2 regions of the Stenotrophomonas sp. a6 genome follow, and region 2 is predicted to be linked to the other one. Evidence: riboswitches for the same ligand, from Rfam matches in the RefSeq annotation. Region 2 holds a riboswitch; the other holds the start of a gene.
The links. Region 2 has a riboswitch for glycine ahead of gcvP (aminomethyl-transferring glycine dehydrogenase). Riboswitches for the same ligand answer to the same signal wherever they lie in the genome.

Region 1: linked by a shared signal. The riboswitch ahead of Q9Q79_RS18165 (trimeric intracellular cation channel family protein) and the one ahead of gcvP (aminomethyl-transferring glycine dehydrogenase) in region 2 are both predicted to bind glycine.

Annotation. Positions count from the first base shown of each region.
Region 1 covers NZ_CP133161.1:3,959,432-3,968,295, reverse strand. Annotated here, with positions in the region: gene Q9Q79_RS18200 (response regulator transcription factor) at 1-235, shown strand, start outside; gene Q9Q79_RS18195 (HAMP domain-containing sensor histidine kinase) at 268-1,566, shown strand; gene Q9Q79_RS18190 (MarR family transcriptional regulator) at 1,639-2,139, shown strand; gene Q9Q79_RS18185 (DNA alkylation repair protein) at 2,136-2,876, shown strand; gene Q9Q79_RS18180 (DUF6616 family protein) at 2,924-3,262, shown strand; gene Q9Q79_RS18175 (hypothetical protein) at 3,375-3,632, shown strand; gene Q9Q79_RS18170 (3-deoxy-7-phosphoheptulonate synthase) at 3,928-5,001, shown strand; gene Q9Q79_RS18165 (trimeric intracellular cation channel family protein) at 5,170-5,787, opposite strand; glycine riboswitch at 5,872-5,975, opposite strand; glycine riboswitch at 5,989-6,078, opposite strand; gene Q9Q79_RS18160 (GIY-YIG nuclease family protein) at 6,119-6,394, shown strand; gene Q9Q79_RS18155 (nuclear transport factor 2 family protein) at 6,466-6,897, shown strand; gene Q9Q79_RS18150 (hypothetical protein) at 6,903-7,358, shown strand; gene Q9Q79_RS18145 (NAD(P)/FAD-dependent oxidoreductase) at 7,450-8,730, opposite strand; gene Q9Q79_RS18140 (NYN domain-containing protein) at 8,854-8,864, shown strand, end outside.
Region 2 covers NZ_CP133161.1:3,277,336-3,286,199, forward strand. Annotated here, with positions in the region: gene Q9Q79_RS15170 (M2 family metallopeptidase) at 1-986, shown strand, start outside; gene Q9Q79_RS15175 (hypothetical protein) at 1,621-2,013, opposite strand; gene Q9Q79_RS15180 (siderophore-interacting protein) at 2,084-2,980, opposite strand; gene Q9Q79_RS15185 (multidrug effflux MFS transporter) at 3,121-4,347, opposite strand; glycine riboswitch at 4,647-4,749, shown strand; gene gcvP (aminomethyl-transferring glycine dehydrogenase) at 4,812-7,679, shown strand; gene Q9Q79_RS15195 (VOC family protein) at 7,773-8,183, opposite strand; gene Q9Q79_RS15200 (amino acid permease) at 8,287-8,864, opposite strand, start outside.

The DNA.
Region 1 (8,864 bases), 680 kb from region 2:
TGGTGAATTCAGCCTGTTGCTGGCGCTGGCCGAACGCCCCGGGCGGGTACTGGGGCGCGAGCAGCTGCTGCAGCTGAGCCGTGGCGAGCCGAGTGACAGCGTCGACCGCGCGGTCGACCTGGCCATCAGCCGCCTGCGCCGCAAGCTCGGGCAGGCCTCACCCGGTGCGGAAGCCCTGGTGCAGACATCGCGTGGCGAAGGCTATCGCTTCCACGCCGAGGTACAGGTGCTGTGAACAGCCGGTGGCCGACCGCGCGTTGGATCACGATGCTGGCCCTGGCCAGCCTGCTGCTGGCGACACTGGTCAGCGTTGCCGTGGTTGGCTGGATGCCTCGGCCCGCGCCGCCACCGATGCGGTTGGACCAGGCCGTGCAGGTGCTGCGGGGGGAACAGGCCGCGGCACCACTGGGCCTGCATCTGGCGACGCAGGATGCGCCACCAAAGGGCAGTGCCAGTGACTGGCTCACCCAGTTGGCGGCGCTGCAGATGGGTTTGCCGGCGAAGGAGGTGCGCCTGGTCTGGAGCGGACAGGGCAAGGCGCCTGATGTGCAGGTCATCGAAGGCGGCGAGGTGCTCGACGGCACGGCGCGGGTCGGTGTACTGAAGGCGCAGGCCGCGCTGCTGACCGCGATGCAATGGCCGCCGTTTGAACTGGGCGTGCGCAAGGCCGATGGCCGCTGGCGGGTGGTCGGCAGCGATCACAGTGATCTGGCAGCTTGGCGGCGACAGGTGATACTGGCGCTGCTGGGCGGTGCCGTGTTGCTGGCGCCGCTGGCGGCGTGGGCATCGATCCGGCTGGGGCGTCCACTACGACGCTTGGCCGATGCCAGTGCACGCGTGGACCTGCAAGCCGACACGCCCCTGCCGGATGATGGCCCGCGCGAGGTACAGATGCTGGCCGCCGCGATCGGCACCGGTCGAGAGCGCCTGCGTGCGCAGGCCCAGGACATGACCCATATGCTGGCTGCAGTGGCGCACGACCTGCGCACACCATTGACCGGCCTGCGACTGCGCGCCGAGTTCGCGCCCACACCACAGGCGGCCCGGATGGTGGCGGACATCGAGCGCATGGACACGATGATCGAGCAGGTGCTCGATTACGCACGCGGTGAACTGCAGCCGTTGCAGATGCGCCCGCTGGATCTGGCCGCGCTGCTGGAGGAGTGCGTGCAGGCAGCGTTGCTGCGCGGTGTCGAGATCTCCATCCAGGGGCCGGACAGTCTGCCCTGGCACGGCGACGCGTTGCTGCTTCGGCGCGCGTTCGACAACCTTATCGACAATGCCGATCGCTATGCCGGGGCGATGGAACTGCGGCTTGCCGTGGTTGAGCGAGGGGTCCAGCTGGAGGTGATGGATCGGGGCCCAGGTATCGCCGAGGGCGACCGAGTACGCCTGCTGCAACCGTTCCAGCGCAGCGAGCGTTCTCGTAGTCGCACCACCGGTGGAGCGGGACTTGGGCTGGCAGTGGCCGCCAATGTGGCGAGGCGGCACGCGGGCGAACTGCAGCTGCTGCACCGGGAGGGCGGCGGGCTGATTGCGTGCCTGCTGCTGGGAAAGTTCACCTGATATCGGCTGTGGTTTACAGGCAGCGGCTGTTTGGCTGTATGATTAGGCGCCTAACCATATCACGTGCGTGAGATGATCGAAGCCAAGCATCATGCCCTGATCGAGGAAGCGCAGCGACGCGGTCACGCCAACATCGCGCCGCTGCGCCTGTGTTTCCAGCTGCTCTCGCTGTCCTCGTCGATCGATCGAGACTGCGCCGCGCGGCTGGCGCCGCATGCGCTCAGCGAGGGTCGCTTCATCGTGCTGTTCCTGTTGCACGGGGCCGGTGGCGCACTGCCGCCGCATGTGCTGGCCGAACGCGCCGGCGTGACCCGCGCCACCATCAGCGGCCTGCTCGACGGCCTGCAGCGCGAAGGCCTGCTGCAGCGTCGCAACGACGACGGGGATGGCCGCCGCCTGCAGATCGTGTTGACCGCATCGGGAAAGCGTTTGGCCGAATCGCTGTTCGAGCAGCACACGCAATGGATCGGTGGGCTGTTCAACGGCCTGGATGCTGATGAACAGCAGCAGCTGTCACAGCTGCTGCACAAGGTCTGGCAGCACACGGACGCCGGGCGGGAATCCGCAGCATGAGCACGGCCATTCCTGCGGAACGCCGGCAAGCACTCAACACCGGCCGCGTCCCCGCTACCCATCTGGCCGAATGCCTGGCAGTGGATTTTGCCGCGCTGCTGCAAGTGGTGGCGCCTGCGCTTGCACCGGAGGCGCTGCAACGCATGCGGGACGCCTCAGGCAAGGGCATCACGCTGCGCATGGCCCTGGCTGCGCAACTGCTGCGTGAGGCGGGGCAGGGGGCGCCTGCGCTCTGGCAGCATCACAGCTCCGATACCGTGCGCGGCTGGGCCTGCTACCTGATCGGCAGCGATGCCCGCGCAACGCTGGCAGGGAAGCTGCAGCAGATGCGCACACTGGCCGATGACCCCCATTTCGGTGTGCGCGAATGGGCGTGGCTGGCACTACGCACGGACATCGTTGCCGCACCACTGCAGGCGCTGGAGCACCTGCAACCGTGGTCACAGGAAACATCGCCGTACCTGCGCCGCTTCGCCTGCGAAGCACTGCGTCCGCGCGGTGTCTGGGCCACGCACATCGCACTGTTCAAGCAGCACCCGGAACATGCATCCGCGCTGCTGGAAGCACTGGCCGACGATCCGGAACGCTATGTGCAGGATTCGGTCGGAAATTGGCTCAACGATGCCGGCAAGACCCAGCCGCAGTGGCTGCGCCAGCTGTGTACGCGTTGGCAGCATGAGCGCCACAGCGACGCCAACGCCTACATCCGCAAACGCGCGCTGCGCTCGCTCCGGTAGTGCCGGCCGCTGGCCGGCAACCCCCGAACCCTCAAGGAAGAACCACCATGTCGCACACCTTCATCGAGCTCTACACCGCCACCCCTGCCTGGACCACACTTCCGCCCGAGCAGCGGAACGCCTTCTTCGCCCGTATCGGCGCCGGCATGCAGCAGTTCGATCCGGTCCGCATCACGCCGCTGGCGATGGGCCGCATTGCCTCGGGCGTACCGCACGGCAGCGATGAGCAGTTCTATGCGGTCTGGCGCTGCGCAAGCCGCGAGGAGGTCGACGCGTTGATGGCCGGCATTGCCGCTACCGGCTGGCATGAGTACTTCACCACCACCCAGGCGGTAGGCGCGATGGACAGCATGGCCCAGCACCTTGCCGACCTGGCCGCCTTGTAGCGGGGCGGCAGACGCCGGCAGATCCCGGTGCTGGGCATGGGTGGCACATGCGCCTGTCACCCAGACGCGGTAAACAGGACATTGCCCATTTCCATCCGCAGGAAGGTCGATCATGCAGAGCACGCTCCAGGTCACGCTGTTCGGCCCTCTTGGCGACAGCCCGGCGTTGCAGTTGCCGGGGCTGGAGGGGCCGTCGGTGGCCATCCAGGAATCGGCCCTGCGGCGCTTGGTTTCCGATCTTTACACCGCGCGTTCCCTGCTCAACCCCGAGCAGCTGGACGAGGCCCGGCAGGAACTGGATCGCGTGCTGGAACGCTGGGCCGACATCCATGAGGGCCTGCTGCTGGACGTGGAAGTGCATGGCAAATGAGCGACGTTGCGTGGTTGCCGCCGCGTGGGCAGGGCTGGCGCGCATCTCGCTGAACCGCGTCCCCAGTTGCGGATGAAACATTTTGCACTGCGCAAAAGCTGTGCTATCAATACAACCCATGAACGCAGCCGCCACCCGCTTTTACTGGTATTACTTTCCGAAGCCACTGGCGGAGGAAGGACTGCGCTCACCCTGAAGAAAGCTTCAGACGCATTCCCGAAAGCCGCCAGCGAACCTGGCGGCTTTTTTCATGCCGCCACGCTGGGGACCCCCAACGTTCCGGAGACCTCCCCCAATGCCCCCGCACACCGACGACCTGCGTATCCGCACCATCGAACCGCTGACACCGCCTGCCCAGCTGCTGGCGATGCTGCCGTGTGACGATGAAGCCTCCGACACCGTCAGCGCCTCGCGCGCGGCCCTGCACCAGATCCTGCATGGCCGTGACGACCGCCTGGCGGTGGTGGTTGGCCCATGCTCGATCCACGACCCGAAGGCCGCCATCGAGTACGCCCAGCGCCTGAAGCCGCTGCGTGACGCGCTGGCCGGGGAACTTGAAATCGTGATGCGCGTGTACTTCGAGAAGCCGCGCACCACGGTGGGCTGGAAGGGCCTGATCAACGACCCGGACCTGGATGGCAGCTTCAGGATCGACAAGGGCCTGCGCATCGCCCGTGGCCTGCTGCGCGACATCAACAAGCTCGGCCTGCCGGCCGGTGTCGAGTTCCTCGACGTGATCTCGCCGCAGTACATCGCCGATCTGGTGGCCTGGGGCGCCATTGGTGCGCGCACCACCGAAAGCCAGGTGCACCGCGAACTGGCCTCGGGGCTGTCGTGCCCGGTCGGCTTCAAGAACGGCACCGATGGCAACGTGAAGATCGCCGCCGACGCGGTGGGTGCGGCCTCCAATCCGCATCACTTCCTGTCGGTCACCAAGCAGGGCGGCACCGCCATCGTGTCGACCACTGGCAACCCGGATTGCCATGTGATCCTGCGCGGCGGCAAGCAGCCGAACTACGATGCAGGCAGTATCGCCGAGGCCTGCCAGGCGCTGGCCAAGGCCAAGCTGCCGACGCGCCTGATGATCGACGCCAGCCATGCCAACAGCCTGAAGAACCCGGACAACCAGCCGAAGGTGATCGAGGACATCGCCGTTCAGTTGGAAGACGGTGAACAGCGCATCGTCGGTGTGATGATCGAGAGCCATCTGGTCGGTGGTCGCCAGGAACTGGTGGAAGGCCAACCGCTGGTCTACGGGCAGAGCATCACCGATGGCTGCATCGACTGGGACACCACCGTGACGGTGCTGGAGCGACTGGCCGCGGCCGTGCGCGCCCGTCGCGACGTGAAGGTGTCCGAAGCCGCTTGAGTGCGGCACGTGTGTGGATGGCGGCCAGCGCCTGCGGGGGTGCGGCCGCGATCAGGGCCGGTCGGAGTTGGAGACCGGCCCATCTGCACCGGCGATGCGCCTGGCGCTGCGCATGAGCGACAGCGCCAGGTACATCGCCGGGGTGGTGCGGATTCGGCCGCGCGAACCTCAATGCACTTCGTCGTGGTACACGAACTTCGGCATTTCCCAGCGGTAGTGGATCGCCAGCAGGCGCAGCGCGAAGCCGCCGCCGAGGCAGCACAGGATCGCGGTGGCGTCGGCCACGCCCCAGTGCAGCAGCAACAGGTAGGCCGCGCCGGTCAGCAGCGCGATGATCGCGTACAGCTCCTTCTGGAAGATCAGCGGCACCTCGTTGCAGAGGATGTCGCGCAGCACGCCGCCGAACGCGCCGGTCAGCATGCCGGCGATCAGCACGATCGGCATCGCATGGCCGGCTTCGCGCGCGATCGAGCAGCCGATCAGGGTGAAGGCGATCAGGCCCAGCCCGTCGAGGACCAGGAAGGTGCGGCGGAAGTGGTGCATCCAGCGTGCGACCCAGGTGGCGATCAGCGCCGCGCACACGGTGAAGCCCAGGTACTCGGGATGCTTCACCCAGCCCAGCGGGTAGTGGCCGAGCAGGATGTCGCGCAGTGAACCACCGCCGAGGGCGGTGACGCAGGCGATCATGACCACGCCGAACAGGTCCATGCGGCGGCGGCCGGCAGAAAGTGCGCCGGTCATGGCTTCGGCGGAAATGGCGATCAGGTAGATGATGGACAGCAACATGGGGCAGGCTCCGGGCGCGGTGGGGCCGGCCATGCGCGGACGCCGCCATTGCCTGCGCAATGACGGAATGACGATGACCGGTGCCGCTCCCGCTGTCCTTTTGCCTGAGAGTTCAGCGGCATGGGCCGCGTGCCCCTTCGGCGGATCGTCCCGGGCATGCCCGGTGACCTCTCTCCAGCTCGGCGAGTCGAATGCATGGTTGGTGGGATTCCAGCCCACCGGCCTGAGCGATCATGGGAGCCTGCGCCTTCGGCGGGCGCCAGCGCGGCGCCTCTCTCCTGCATTCGGGCGCCAGTATATCCGCTGCAGTGCAGCACGGCATAATCCGGGCATGGCCCCGTCCCTCCGCCCGTGGTTCCTGTACCTGCTCGAATGTCGCGATGGCAGCTATTACGCCGGCATCAGCACCGACGTGGACGCGCGTTTCGCCGCCCATCAGGCTGGCAAGGGCGCGCGCTACACCCGGGCCCGGCCGCCGCTGCGGGTGCTGGCCGTGCGCGAGTACCCGGACCGGGCCGCCGCCTCGCGGGCCGAATGGCAGCTCAAGCAGCAGCCGCGCGAACGCAAGCTGGCCTGGCTGCAGGCGGTGGATGCTGGGTCCCTGTAGATCCATGGCATACATGGATGCCTCTGTGCCGCCATGCGATGATCGCCCAGCCCTCAGCGCTGGAGACCCGGATGTCCACCGTCGCCCTGTTGTTCGCTCTCTCCGCGTCAACCAGTCCCGCTGCCGACCCGGCCACCCTCGCGGCCATCGAAGCCACCTGCCATGACTACGTCGACGGCCAGCTGGAGGCCGACCCGCAGCGCGTCGCCCGCTCCCTGCACCCGGACCTGGCCAAGCGCGCGGTCCTCGGCGATACGCCCGACGAGCGGCTGGGCCTGCGCCGCATGTCGAAGGAAGAACTGGTCGCGCTGACGAAGCAGGGCGCGCTGAAAACCCCGAAGGATCAATGGGACCGCCGCTGCACGGTGCTGGACGTGACCGGCAATGCCGCCTCGGTGCGATTGGAAACGCCGTGGTTCGTCGATTACTTCCACATGGGGCGCTTCGACCAGCGCTGGGTCATCGTCAACGCGTTGTGGTACCCGAAACCGAAGGCGAAGTGAGCACGATGCGTGCCGCCGGTAAGGCATGGGTCTCCGTCGTCGTACTGGCCGCCGGCATCGCACTGCTGCCTGGCCTGCTGTACCTGCTCGGGCTTGCCCTGGTGGGCGGTTGGCCGAAGCCAGCAGACCGTGCGCCCAGTGGTGTGGCTGCGTGCAGCAGTGAACCGCGAACAGGATTTCAGCCGATGAATCCCTGGAGTTTCGCCGCGCAGTTCTTCGACGACGACGCGATGAAGAAGAAGGTGCCAGAGGTGGAACGGGAGGCGTTCTGGATTGCCCGCCGCCATCTTTGGCGGCAGCCACGGCACGACATGCTGCGCTGGCATCTGAGCAGCACGGCACTGACGATCTGGATTACCCGCAACTGGAGTGCCGCGCAGATTGCCGACACCGCAAGGAAGGAGGACTTCTGCCGCGCATGGTCGAAACGGCGGGCGCCCGGCGGCCCGATGAAGCGGTAGATCCACGCCATGCATGGATGATGTTGACGGAGTCAGAGCCCTTTCCTGCGGAAAGGGATCGGACCGCGTGGCAGCCGGCCAGCGGCGGGCACTACCGCCTCGGTCGCCGGTCTTCCTGGTCATCGCCGAAGATGATGCGTGCGCTGCGCTGGTAGCTCCAGTACGCCACGGCCCAGTTCAGCAGCACCACGATGCGGTTGCGGAAGCCGATCAGGAAGAACACGTGCGCGGCCAGCCAGAACCACCAGGCCAGCACGCCCGACAGCTGCAGCCGCCCCAGGTGCACGATCGCGGCCATGCGACCGATGGTGGCCAGGTTGCCGTAGTCGGCGTACTTGAACGGGCCGGGCTCGGGCTTGCCGTGCAGGCGTGCGCGGATCACCTCGGCCACGTATTTGCCCATCTGCTTGGCAGCGGGTGCCACGCCGGGTACCGGCTTGCCGTCGGCCTGGCTCAGTGCGGCCAGGTCACCGGCCACGAACAGCTCCGGGTGATCGGGCAGGGTCAGGTCCGGTTGCACCGGCACGCGGCCGGCGCGGTCCAGCGGCACGTCCAGCGTGCGCGCCAGCGGTGAAGCGGCCACGCCGGCGGCCCAGACCACGGTGCGGGCCGGTACGAACTGGTCACCGAGCGTGAAGCCCTGGCTGTCGATGTCGCTCACCGGGGTACCGGTCAGCACTTCCACGCCCAGCTTTTCCAGCTGGCGGCGTGCTTTCAGCGAAAGTACTTCCGGGAACGAGGACAGCACGCGCGGGCCGGCCTCGACCAGCCGCACCTTGGCGCTGGCCGGGTCGATGTGGCGGAATTCGTTGCGCAACGTATGCCGCGCGATCTCGGCCAGGGTGCCGGCCAGTTCAACACCGGTGGGACCGCCACCGACCACCGCGAAGCTCAGCCATGCGGCCTTCTTCGCCGGGTCCGGTTCCGCCTCGGCGCGCTCGAACGCCAGCAGCAGCTTGCGGCGCAGCGCGATCGCATCGTCCAGCGTCTTCAGGCCGGGCGCATCATCGGCCCACTGGTCGTTGCCGAAGTAGGCGTGGGTGGCGCCGGTGGCCAGCAGCAGGCTGTCGTAGTCCAGCGTGCTGCCATCGGCCATGCGGATCTGCCGGGACTGCTTGTCGATGGCGACCACTTCGCCGAGGCGGACTTCCACGTTGCGCTGGTGGCCGAGGATATGGCGCAGTGGTGCAGCGATATCCGGCGCGGACAGGCCGGCGGTGGCCACCTGGTACAGCAGCGGCTGGAACAGATGATGGTTGCGGCGGTCGACCAGGGTGATGCGTATGCGCTCGCGGGCCAGGGCACGGGTGGCCCAGAGACCGGCAAAACCGCCGCCGACAACAACCAGGTGGGGAACGCGCTCGCGACTCATCGACTCACTCCAGTGGGGGCATTGGGGGAAGCGCCTGGCATCTTCGCACGGCGGCCGCCTGTCACGTCAGCGCCCGCGTGGATCGGCGATACTCGGGTTCAGGCAACCGCCCGCGAGGAGTCCATGAGCGAACC
Region 2 (8,864 bases):
ATGCGAACGTGGCCGCGCAGTACAAGGCGCAGCGCGAGGCCGAACTGCGTACCGCCAAGCAGATGACCGAGCGCGCGCAGGACTTCTACGTGTCGCTGGGCATGCCGTCGCTGCCGCAGTCCTACTGGGAAAAAACCCAGTTCATCAAGCCTGACGACCGCGACGTGGTCTGCCACGCCAGCGCCTGGGACATGAACATGGAAGGCGACGTGCGCACCAAGATGTGCATCAAGCCGAACGAAGAGAACTTCACCACCATCTACCACGAGCTGGGCCACATCTATTACGACCTGGCCTACAACCCGCTGCCACCGCTGTTCCAGGGCGGTGCCAACGATGGCTTCCATGAAGCGATCGGCGACACCATCGTGCTGGCGATGACGCCCAAGTACCTCAGCTCGATCGGCCTGGTCGATGCGCCGACCGAAAGCCGCGAGGCGGTCATCAACAACCAGATGCGCATGGCGCTGTCAGGCGTGTCGTTCCTGCCGTTCGGGCTGATGATCGACCGCTGGCGCTGGGGCGTGTTCGATGGCTCGATTACTGCCGACAACTACAACAAGGCGTGGTGGGACCTGAAGGCCAAGTACCAGGGCGTGGCGCCGGCCAGCACCCGTGGCGAAGAGTTCTTCGATCCGGGCGCGAAGTACCACGTGCCGGGCAACACTCCGTACACCCGCTACTTCCTGGCGCGCATCCTGCAGTTCCAGTTCTACAAGGGCCTGTGCGACGCGTCCGGCTACAAGGGCCCGCTGCATGAGTGCACCTTCTACGGCAACAAGGAAGCCGGCCAGAAGTACTGGGCGATGCTGAGCAAGGGTGCCAGCCAGCCGTGGCAGGCCACGCTGAAGGAGCTGACCGGTACCGACAAGCTCGATGCCGGCCCGATGATCGAGTACTTCACCCCGGTCAACGAGTGGCTGAAGCAGCAGAACGAAGGCCAGATGTGCGGCTGGCAGGCCAACGCGGCCCCGGCGGCAAAATGAAAAAGGGGCGGGTCCGCGAGGATCCGCCCCTTTCCGGTAGTGCCGGCCGCTGGCCGGCAACTACGCGATGAAGACCCAACGGGCAGCCGGCCAGCGGCCGGCTCTACCGAAACAGCAGTCAAAGGCCAGATGTGCGGCTGGCAGGCCAACGCGGCCCCGGCGGCAAAATGAAAAAAGGGGCGGGTCCGCGAGAATCCGTCCCTTTCTGGTAGTGCCGGCCGCTGGCCGGCAACTACGCGATGAAGACCCAACGGGCAGTCGGCCAGCGGCCGGCTCTACCGCAACAGCAGTCAAAGGCCAGATGTGCGGCTGGCAGGCCAACGCGGCCCCGGCGGCGAAATGAAAAAAGGGGCGGGTCCGAAAGGATCCGCCCCTTTCCGGTAGTGCCGGCCGCTGGCCGGCAACTACGCGATGAAGACCCAACGGGCAGCCGGCCAGCGGCCGGCTCTACCGAAACAGCAGTCAAAGGCCAGATCTGCGGCTGGCAGGCCAACGCGGCCCCGGCGGCGAAATGAAAAAAGGGGCGGATCCGAAAGGATCCGTCCCTTTTTGGTAGTGCCGGCCGCTGGCCGGCAACTGCACGGTGGAAATCCGTCTGGCAGCCGGCCAGCGGCCGGCTCTACCGCAACAGCGGTCAGCTGTTCTTCTTCGCGGCCATCGCTGCGGCCAGCTCGGCCTTGAATTCCTCGAAGGTCTGGCCCTTCTCCCTGGCTTCGGCCTGTGCGGCATCGCGCAGCGCATCGGAGTACATCAGGCGCACCGGCGTGCCGTTGCGCTCGTGCAGTTCACCGGCCTGCATGATCAGCGCCAGCACCTGCGCAGCGCTCTCGCTGTGGCCCGCGATGCGGCCATCCATGCCCAGCACCCATTCGCCGTCGCGGCGCACGACACCGGCCAGCAGGGTGCGCTGTGCATCGCGCAGTTCCGCATGCGGCTCCACCGGCGAGGCCTGCGCGGCGGCCTTGTTGGCGGCCTGCTTTTCCTGGCGACGGCGCTGGTCGCGGCGGGTCTTGGAGCTGGTGGACATGGTGCGGTACCGCTGCGAAAAGGGGGGCGCAAGGATAGCGCACCCCGCCCGCAGCACCGCTTCACACCCCTCAGTCCAGCACTTTGCCGTGCCGCCAGTAGCCCATGAAGGTGATCGCGCGGCGGTCCAGCCCGCAATCGCGCACCAGATGGCGACGGATCGCCATCACGGCCCCCGCCTCGCCCGCCACCCAGGCGTACAGCGGCCCGGCCACCCGGGTATCGGCCTGCTCCCAGAGGATCTGCGTATCGACGTCGATCTCCTCCAGCGCATCGCCGGCAGCCACGCCCGAGGTCCCTGCCAACCGCGCCTGGACCGCCTGCAGCAACCGCTGTCCGTAGGCGGCCTGCCCGCGCGGCAGCCAGACCAGCTCGGCGCTGGAGGGCGCCTTCAGGTGCACCGCATCACCGGCCTGCGCCACCTCCAGCAGCGCCAGCGTGCGCGGTGGGTCGACCATGGCCGCCAGTTCCTCGAGGATGCCGGCCACCGCAGGCAACGCGGTTTCATCGGCCACCAGCAGCACCTGGCCGACACCGGCCGGTGGCTTCCACTCCCAGCCCTCGCTGCTCCCGGCACAGTCGGCGTCCGGGGCCAGCAGCACCACGCGGTCGCCAGGGCGGGCGTGCATGGCCCAGCGCGAGGCGGGGCCGGTTTCGCCATGGATGACGAAATCGACGTCGACCTCGCCCTGCTCGGCGCGCAACTGGCGGATGGTGTAGGTACGCATCGGCGGGCGCTTGTCATCCGGCAGGGCCCGGTAGCGTGGGTACCAGTCTTCACCGCTGGGGACCTGCGGCACCTCCTGGCCGGGCAAGGGGAAGAACACCTTGATGCGCTGGTCAGGGCCTTCGGTCTTCATCCGCGCCACGTCGGCACCGGTGAACACCATGCGGTCCAGGGAAGGGGAAAGAACGCGGCGCTCCTTCAGCGCCACCTCGAACAGGCGGTAGGTCTGCTGCGCAGCCATGGGGAACCTCATGCAACGACATCGGATTGGCTGGCTGTCGTGCATCCACGCACCGGCTGGCTGGAGTGCCCAGCCTAGTCCGGTCGTTCCTCTTCGCAAGCGTTGCGGGCAAAGCGGCCGGCCCTACCCCTGCGCGCTGCTCAATGGCCCGTGCAGGCCGCCTGTGCCGCGCGTTCACGCTGGTGTTCCCAGTACCAGAACACGAAGCCGGCGGCGAAGAACGCGGCCTGCCCCAGCGCCAGGTGCAGCGGGCTGGCGCTGAGCAGCGGCGACACCACGCCGGCCACCACCGTGCTGATCATCAGTTGCACGAAGGCCTGCAGCGACGAGGCCAGGCCGCGCTGGTGCGGGTACATGTCCAGCACCGCCAGCGCCAGGATCGGGAAGATCAATGCCATGCCCATGCCGCCCAGGAAGATCGGCAGCACCGCCCACGGCAGCACGAACTGCGGCGACAGCGCCACGTAGCCGACATTCAGCAGCACCGACAGCGCACACAGGCCGAAACCAATGGACACCTGGCGGGTGGGCGTGGTGTGCCCGGCCATGCGCCCGGACAGGAACGAGCCGGTGGTCATGCCGCCGATGGTGGGGATGAACAGCCAGGCAAAACCACCCTCGCCCAGATGCAGGTGCTGCATCACGAACACCGGCGCCGAGGAGATGTACAGGAAAATGCCGCCGAAACCGATGCTGCCGGCCAGCGCCAGGCGCAGGAACCGCGGGTTGAAACCGATGCGCACGTAATCACGCAGCAGCACGCGCGGCGACAACGGCACCCGTGCCTCCACCGGATGGGTTTCCGGCAGGTAGCGTGCAGTGGCCGCCAGCAGGAGCAGCGCAAACACCACCAGGAACCAGAAAATCAGTGGCCAGCCGGCGCCGCTGAGCAGGATCCAGCCGCCGATGATCGGTGCGATGGCCGGAGCGATGCCGAACAGCATCGACACCTGGCTCATCAGGCGCTGCGCGTCGTGGCCGTGGTACAGGTCGCGGATCACCGCGCGGCCGACGATCATGCCGACGCCCGCTGACAGGCCCTGCAGCGCGCGGAACGCCAGCAGCGTGGTCAGGTCGGTGGACAGCGCGCAGCCGACCGAAGCGCCGACGAACACCACCAGGCCACCGAGGATCACCCGCTTGCGGCCCCAGGCATCGGACAGCGGGCCGTGCGCAAGGCTCATCAGGCCGTAGAACAGCAGGTACACGCTGATGGTCTGCTGCACCGCCACCTCGTCCACCGCCAGGCGCTGGGCCAGCTGCGGGAACGCGGGGAAGATGGTGTCGATCGAGAACGGACCGAACATGGCCAGGCCGGCGAGCAGCAGGGCCATGCGGCGGGTGGAGGGAGCAACAGCGGCGGTCATGGGAAAGGCGTCCGGCAGGGCCATGCGCGGCACGCACGGCGGGCGCCGGTCCCCTGCAGCAGGGACGGCGCCAGATGAATTCGGGTATCCGCCCATCATAGGTGGGGAATGCGCCTGATGCCATGCAGCAGTGCACAAAACGCACGGACGGGCCATCGGCCATTCAGGCGCGGCCGCCAGGTCCGAAGGCGGCCGCCGCGCCCGCAACGGGCTATAATCGGCGGGCAACACGGTGGGAGAAGCGGAACACCGCTGCCGAAGGCGCAACGCCCGTAATCGCTCAGGCCCGATACCACCCGTAACACAACTCTGGAGAGACCGGTTCGATCCGGCGCCGAAGGGGCACGAAGCTGCGGTCCGCCGCGCTTTTAAACTCTCAGGCAAAAGGACAGAGGGGCGCCCCGCAGACCGCCGACCGGCGGCTTGTGCCCGTGCGTGTGCCCTTTCCTGACGGATCCTTCGCCATGTCCCAGAACACCCCTTCCCTGCGTGAGCTCGAGCACCACAACGCGTTCGTCGAGCGCCACATCGGCCCCAACGACGCCGAGATCGCGCAGATGCTCGACGTCGTCGGCCACGCGTCGCTGGATGCGATGACCGACGCCATCGTGCCGGCCAAGATCAAGTCGCCGGCACCGCTGGCACTGCCGGAGTCGATGACCGAAGTGCAGGCACTGGCGAAGATCCGTGCGATCGCCGACAAGAACACCGTGCTGCGCAGCTTCATCGGCCAGGGTTACTACGGTACCCACACGCCGAACGTGATCCTGCGCAACATCCTGGAAAACCCGGCGTGGTACACCGCCTACACCCCGTACCAGGCGGAAATCTCGCAGGGCCGCATGGAAGCGCTGATCAACTTCCAGACCCTGTGCGCCGACCTGACCGGCATGGAAATCGCCAACGCCTCGCTGCTGGACGAAGCCACCGCCGCCGCCGAAGCGATGACCCTGGCCAAGCGTTCGGCCAAGTCGAAGTCGGACACCTTCTTCGTGCACGACGCCGTGCACCCGCAGACCCTGGAACTGCTGCGTACCCGCGCCGAGCCCATGGGCATCGTGCTGCGCGTCGGCACCCCGGCCGAAGCACTGGAAGCGGAAGCGTTCGGCCTGCTGCTGCAGTATCCGGACACCTTCGGCCAGGTCGGCGACTACAAGGCGCTGGTCGATGCCGTGCACGCACGCGGCGGCCTGGTGGCCGTGGCCACCGACCTGCTGGCCCTGACCCTGCTGGCTGCCCCGGGCGAATGGGGCGCGGACATCGTGGTCGGCAACAGCCAGCGTTTCGGCGTGCCGTTCGGCTTCGGTGGCCCGCACGCCGCCTTCATGGCCTGCCGTGACGCCTACAAGCGCTCGATGCCGGGCCGCCTGATCGGCGTTTCGATCGATGCCCAGGGCAACCCGGCCTACCGCCTGACCCTGCAGACCCGCGAACAGCACATCCGCCGCGAGAAGGCCACCTCCAACATCTGTACCGCGCAGGTGCTGCTGGCGGTGATGGCCTCGATGTACGCCGTTTACCACGGCCCGGAAGGCCTGACCCGCATTGCCCGCCGCACGCACCGCCTGGCCTCGATCCTGGCCGCAGCGCTGCGCAATGCCGGCGTGCAGGTCGGTGGCGACTTCTTCGACACCCTGCACGTCACCGGCGTGCATGCCGATGAAATCCATGCCAAGGCACGCGCCGCCGGTTACAACCTGCGCGCGATCGACAGCGACTCGGTCGGCATCAGCCTGGACGAGACCACCACCCGCGCCGACATCGTCGCCGTGGCTGCGGTGTTCGGTGCCTCGCTGGACGTCGACGCGCTGGATGCCAGCACCGCCGACGCGCTGCCGGCCGGCCTGCTGCGCCAGTCCGCGTTCCTGACCCACCCGGTGTTCAACACCCACCACAGCGAGCACGAACTGCTGCGTTACCTGCGTTCGCTGGCCGACAAGGACCTGGCGATGGACCGCACGATGATCCCGCTGGGTTCGTGCACCATGAAGCTCAACGCCACCGCCGAGATGATCCCGGTGACCTGGCCGGAGTTCTCGCAGATCCACCCGCTGGTGCCGGCCGACCAGGCGCTGGGCTACAAGGAACTGATCGACACGCTGGAAGCGATGCTGGTCGAATGCACCGGCTACGACGCGGTCAGCCTGCAGCCGAACTCCGGCGCACAGGGCGAGTACGCCGGCCTGCTGGCGATCCGCGCCTACCACCGCTCGCGCGGCGAAGGCCACCGCGACATCTGCCTGATCCCGGATTCGGCGCACGGCACCAACCCGGCCTCGGCGCAGATGTGCGGCATGAAGGTGGTGGTCACCAAGACCGATGCCAACGGCAACGTCGATGTGGAAGACATCCGCCTCAACGCCGAGAAGTACAGCGACCGCCTGGCCGCGATCATGATGACCTACCCGTCCACGCACGGCGTGTTCGAGGAAGAGGTGGTCGAGATCTGCGAGATCATCCACCAGCACGGCGGCCAGGTGTACACCGACGGCGCCAACATGAACGCCCTGGTCGGCGTGGCCAAGCCCGGCAAATGGGGTTCGGACGTTTCGCACCTGAACCTGCACAAGACCTTCTGCATCCCGCACGGCGGCGGCGGCCCGGGCGTCGGCCCGTGCGCGGTCAAGGAACACCTGGCCCCGTTCCTGCCGGGCAAGCTGGGTGACAACGGCCCGGTCGGCATGGTCAGCGCCGCCAGCTTCGGCAGCGCCTCGATCCTGCCGATCAGCTGGATGTACATCGCGATGATGGGCCGCGAAGGCCTGCGCAAGGCCACCCAGGTCGCGCAGCTCAACGCCAACTACATCGCCAAGCGCCTGGCCCCGCACTTCAAGACCCTGTACACCGGCCGCAACGGCCTGGTGGCACACGAGTGCATCCTCGACGTACGCCCGCTGGAGAAGACCAGCGGCATCGGCGCCGAGGACGTCGCCAAGCGCCTGATCGACTTCGGCTTCCACGCCCCGACCCTGAGCTTCCCGGTGGCCGGCACGCTGATGGTCGAACCGACCGAGAGCGAATCGCTACACGAGCTGGACCGCTTCATCGACGCGATGATCCAGATCCGCGAGGAGATCACCGCGATCGAAGACGGCCGGCTGGACCGCGAGGACAACCCGCTGAAGAACGCGCCGCACACCGCCACCGCGGTGACCGCCAGCGAGTGGACCCACGCCTACCCGCGCGAACTGGCTGCCTTCCCGCTGGCCAGCCTGAAGCAGAGCAAGTACTGGCCGCCGGTGGCGCGCGTCGACAACGTGTACGGCGACAAGAACGTGATGTGCGCCTGCATCCCGGTCGATGCCTACAAGGATGATGAAGTCGAGGCTTGATTCCTCGCGGCATCGGTAAAGAGAACGGCCCGCGCAAGCGGGCCGTTTTCATGAGGGCGGGTGGACCAGGGTCCACACCCACGGTAATCCCGATCACGGGTCCGGCATCTGCCCCAGGCTCAACTGCCACGACACGCCGAAGCGATCCTGCACCCAGCCGTAGCGGTTGCTGAAGTCATAGTCGCCCACCGGCATCAGCCAGTGGCCGCCCTCGCCCAGCACGCGCGCGGCGCGCTCGAACTGCTCGGCGCCGGAGCACTCGACGAACAGCGAGATCGACGGGCTGAAGGTGAAATCGTGCACGTCCAGGCTGTCAAAGCACAGGTAGTGGGTGCCACCGAGCAGGAAGATGGCCTGTCGGACCTGCCCGGGCACGCCGGCACCGGCGCCGTCCGGATGGCGCTGCATTGCCAGCAGGCGGAAATCGGCGAAGGCCTCGGCGTACAGGGCCAGCGCGGCCTCGGCCTGGCCGGTAAACATCAGGAAGGGGCGACTGCGCAGCATGCGGTACTCCCGGTCGACGGGCCGATGACGGCCCACACGATCAGGATGGCACGGCAGATGTGCAGCCCCCGTGGTAGTGCCGGCCGCTGGCCGGCAGCTCCAGTCACGCCTCGCGCATGCGCCGTGCGATGGCGCTGCCGGCGGCGATCGTGGCGGTCAGCGCCACCATCGACAGGAACTGCAGGCGGGTGTGCGACTCGCTCAGCAGCAGGCCGAAGATCAGCGCCAGGATCGCCAGCGCGCAGCAGGTCAGCCACGGGAAGCCCGCCATGCGGAACGGCAGCCGGGTACCCAGGCGATCTGCGCGGCGGCGCAACACCAGTTGCGAGACCAGCGACAGCGTCCACACCAGCAGGCAGGTGGAACCGACGATGTTCAGCAGCACCGGCAGCACCCGGTCCGGGAACAGCAGTTCCATCACCGTGGCGGCGAAACCGAACAGCACGCTGGCCAGCACGGCAATCACCGGCACCTGGCGCGGATCGGTCCAGCCCAGCACGGCCGGGGCTTCGCGGCGCTGCGCCAGTGAATACATCATGCGCGAGGCGCCGTAGAGGTTGGCATTGAGTGCCGACAGCAGCGCGATCACCGCGATCAGGGTGATGGCGGTGCCGGCGCCCGGAATACGGGCAATGTCCAGCACGGCGGCGAACGGCGACTTCAACGCTTCGCTGGTCCACG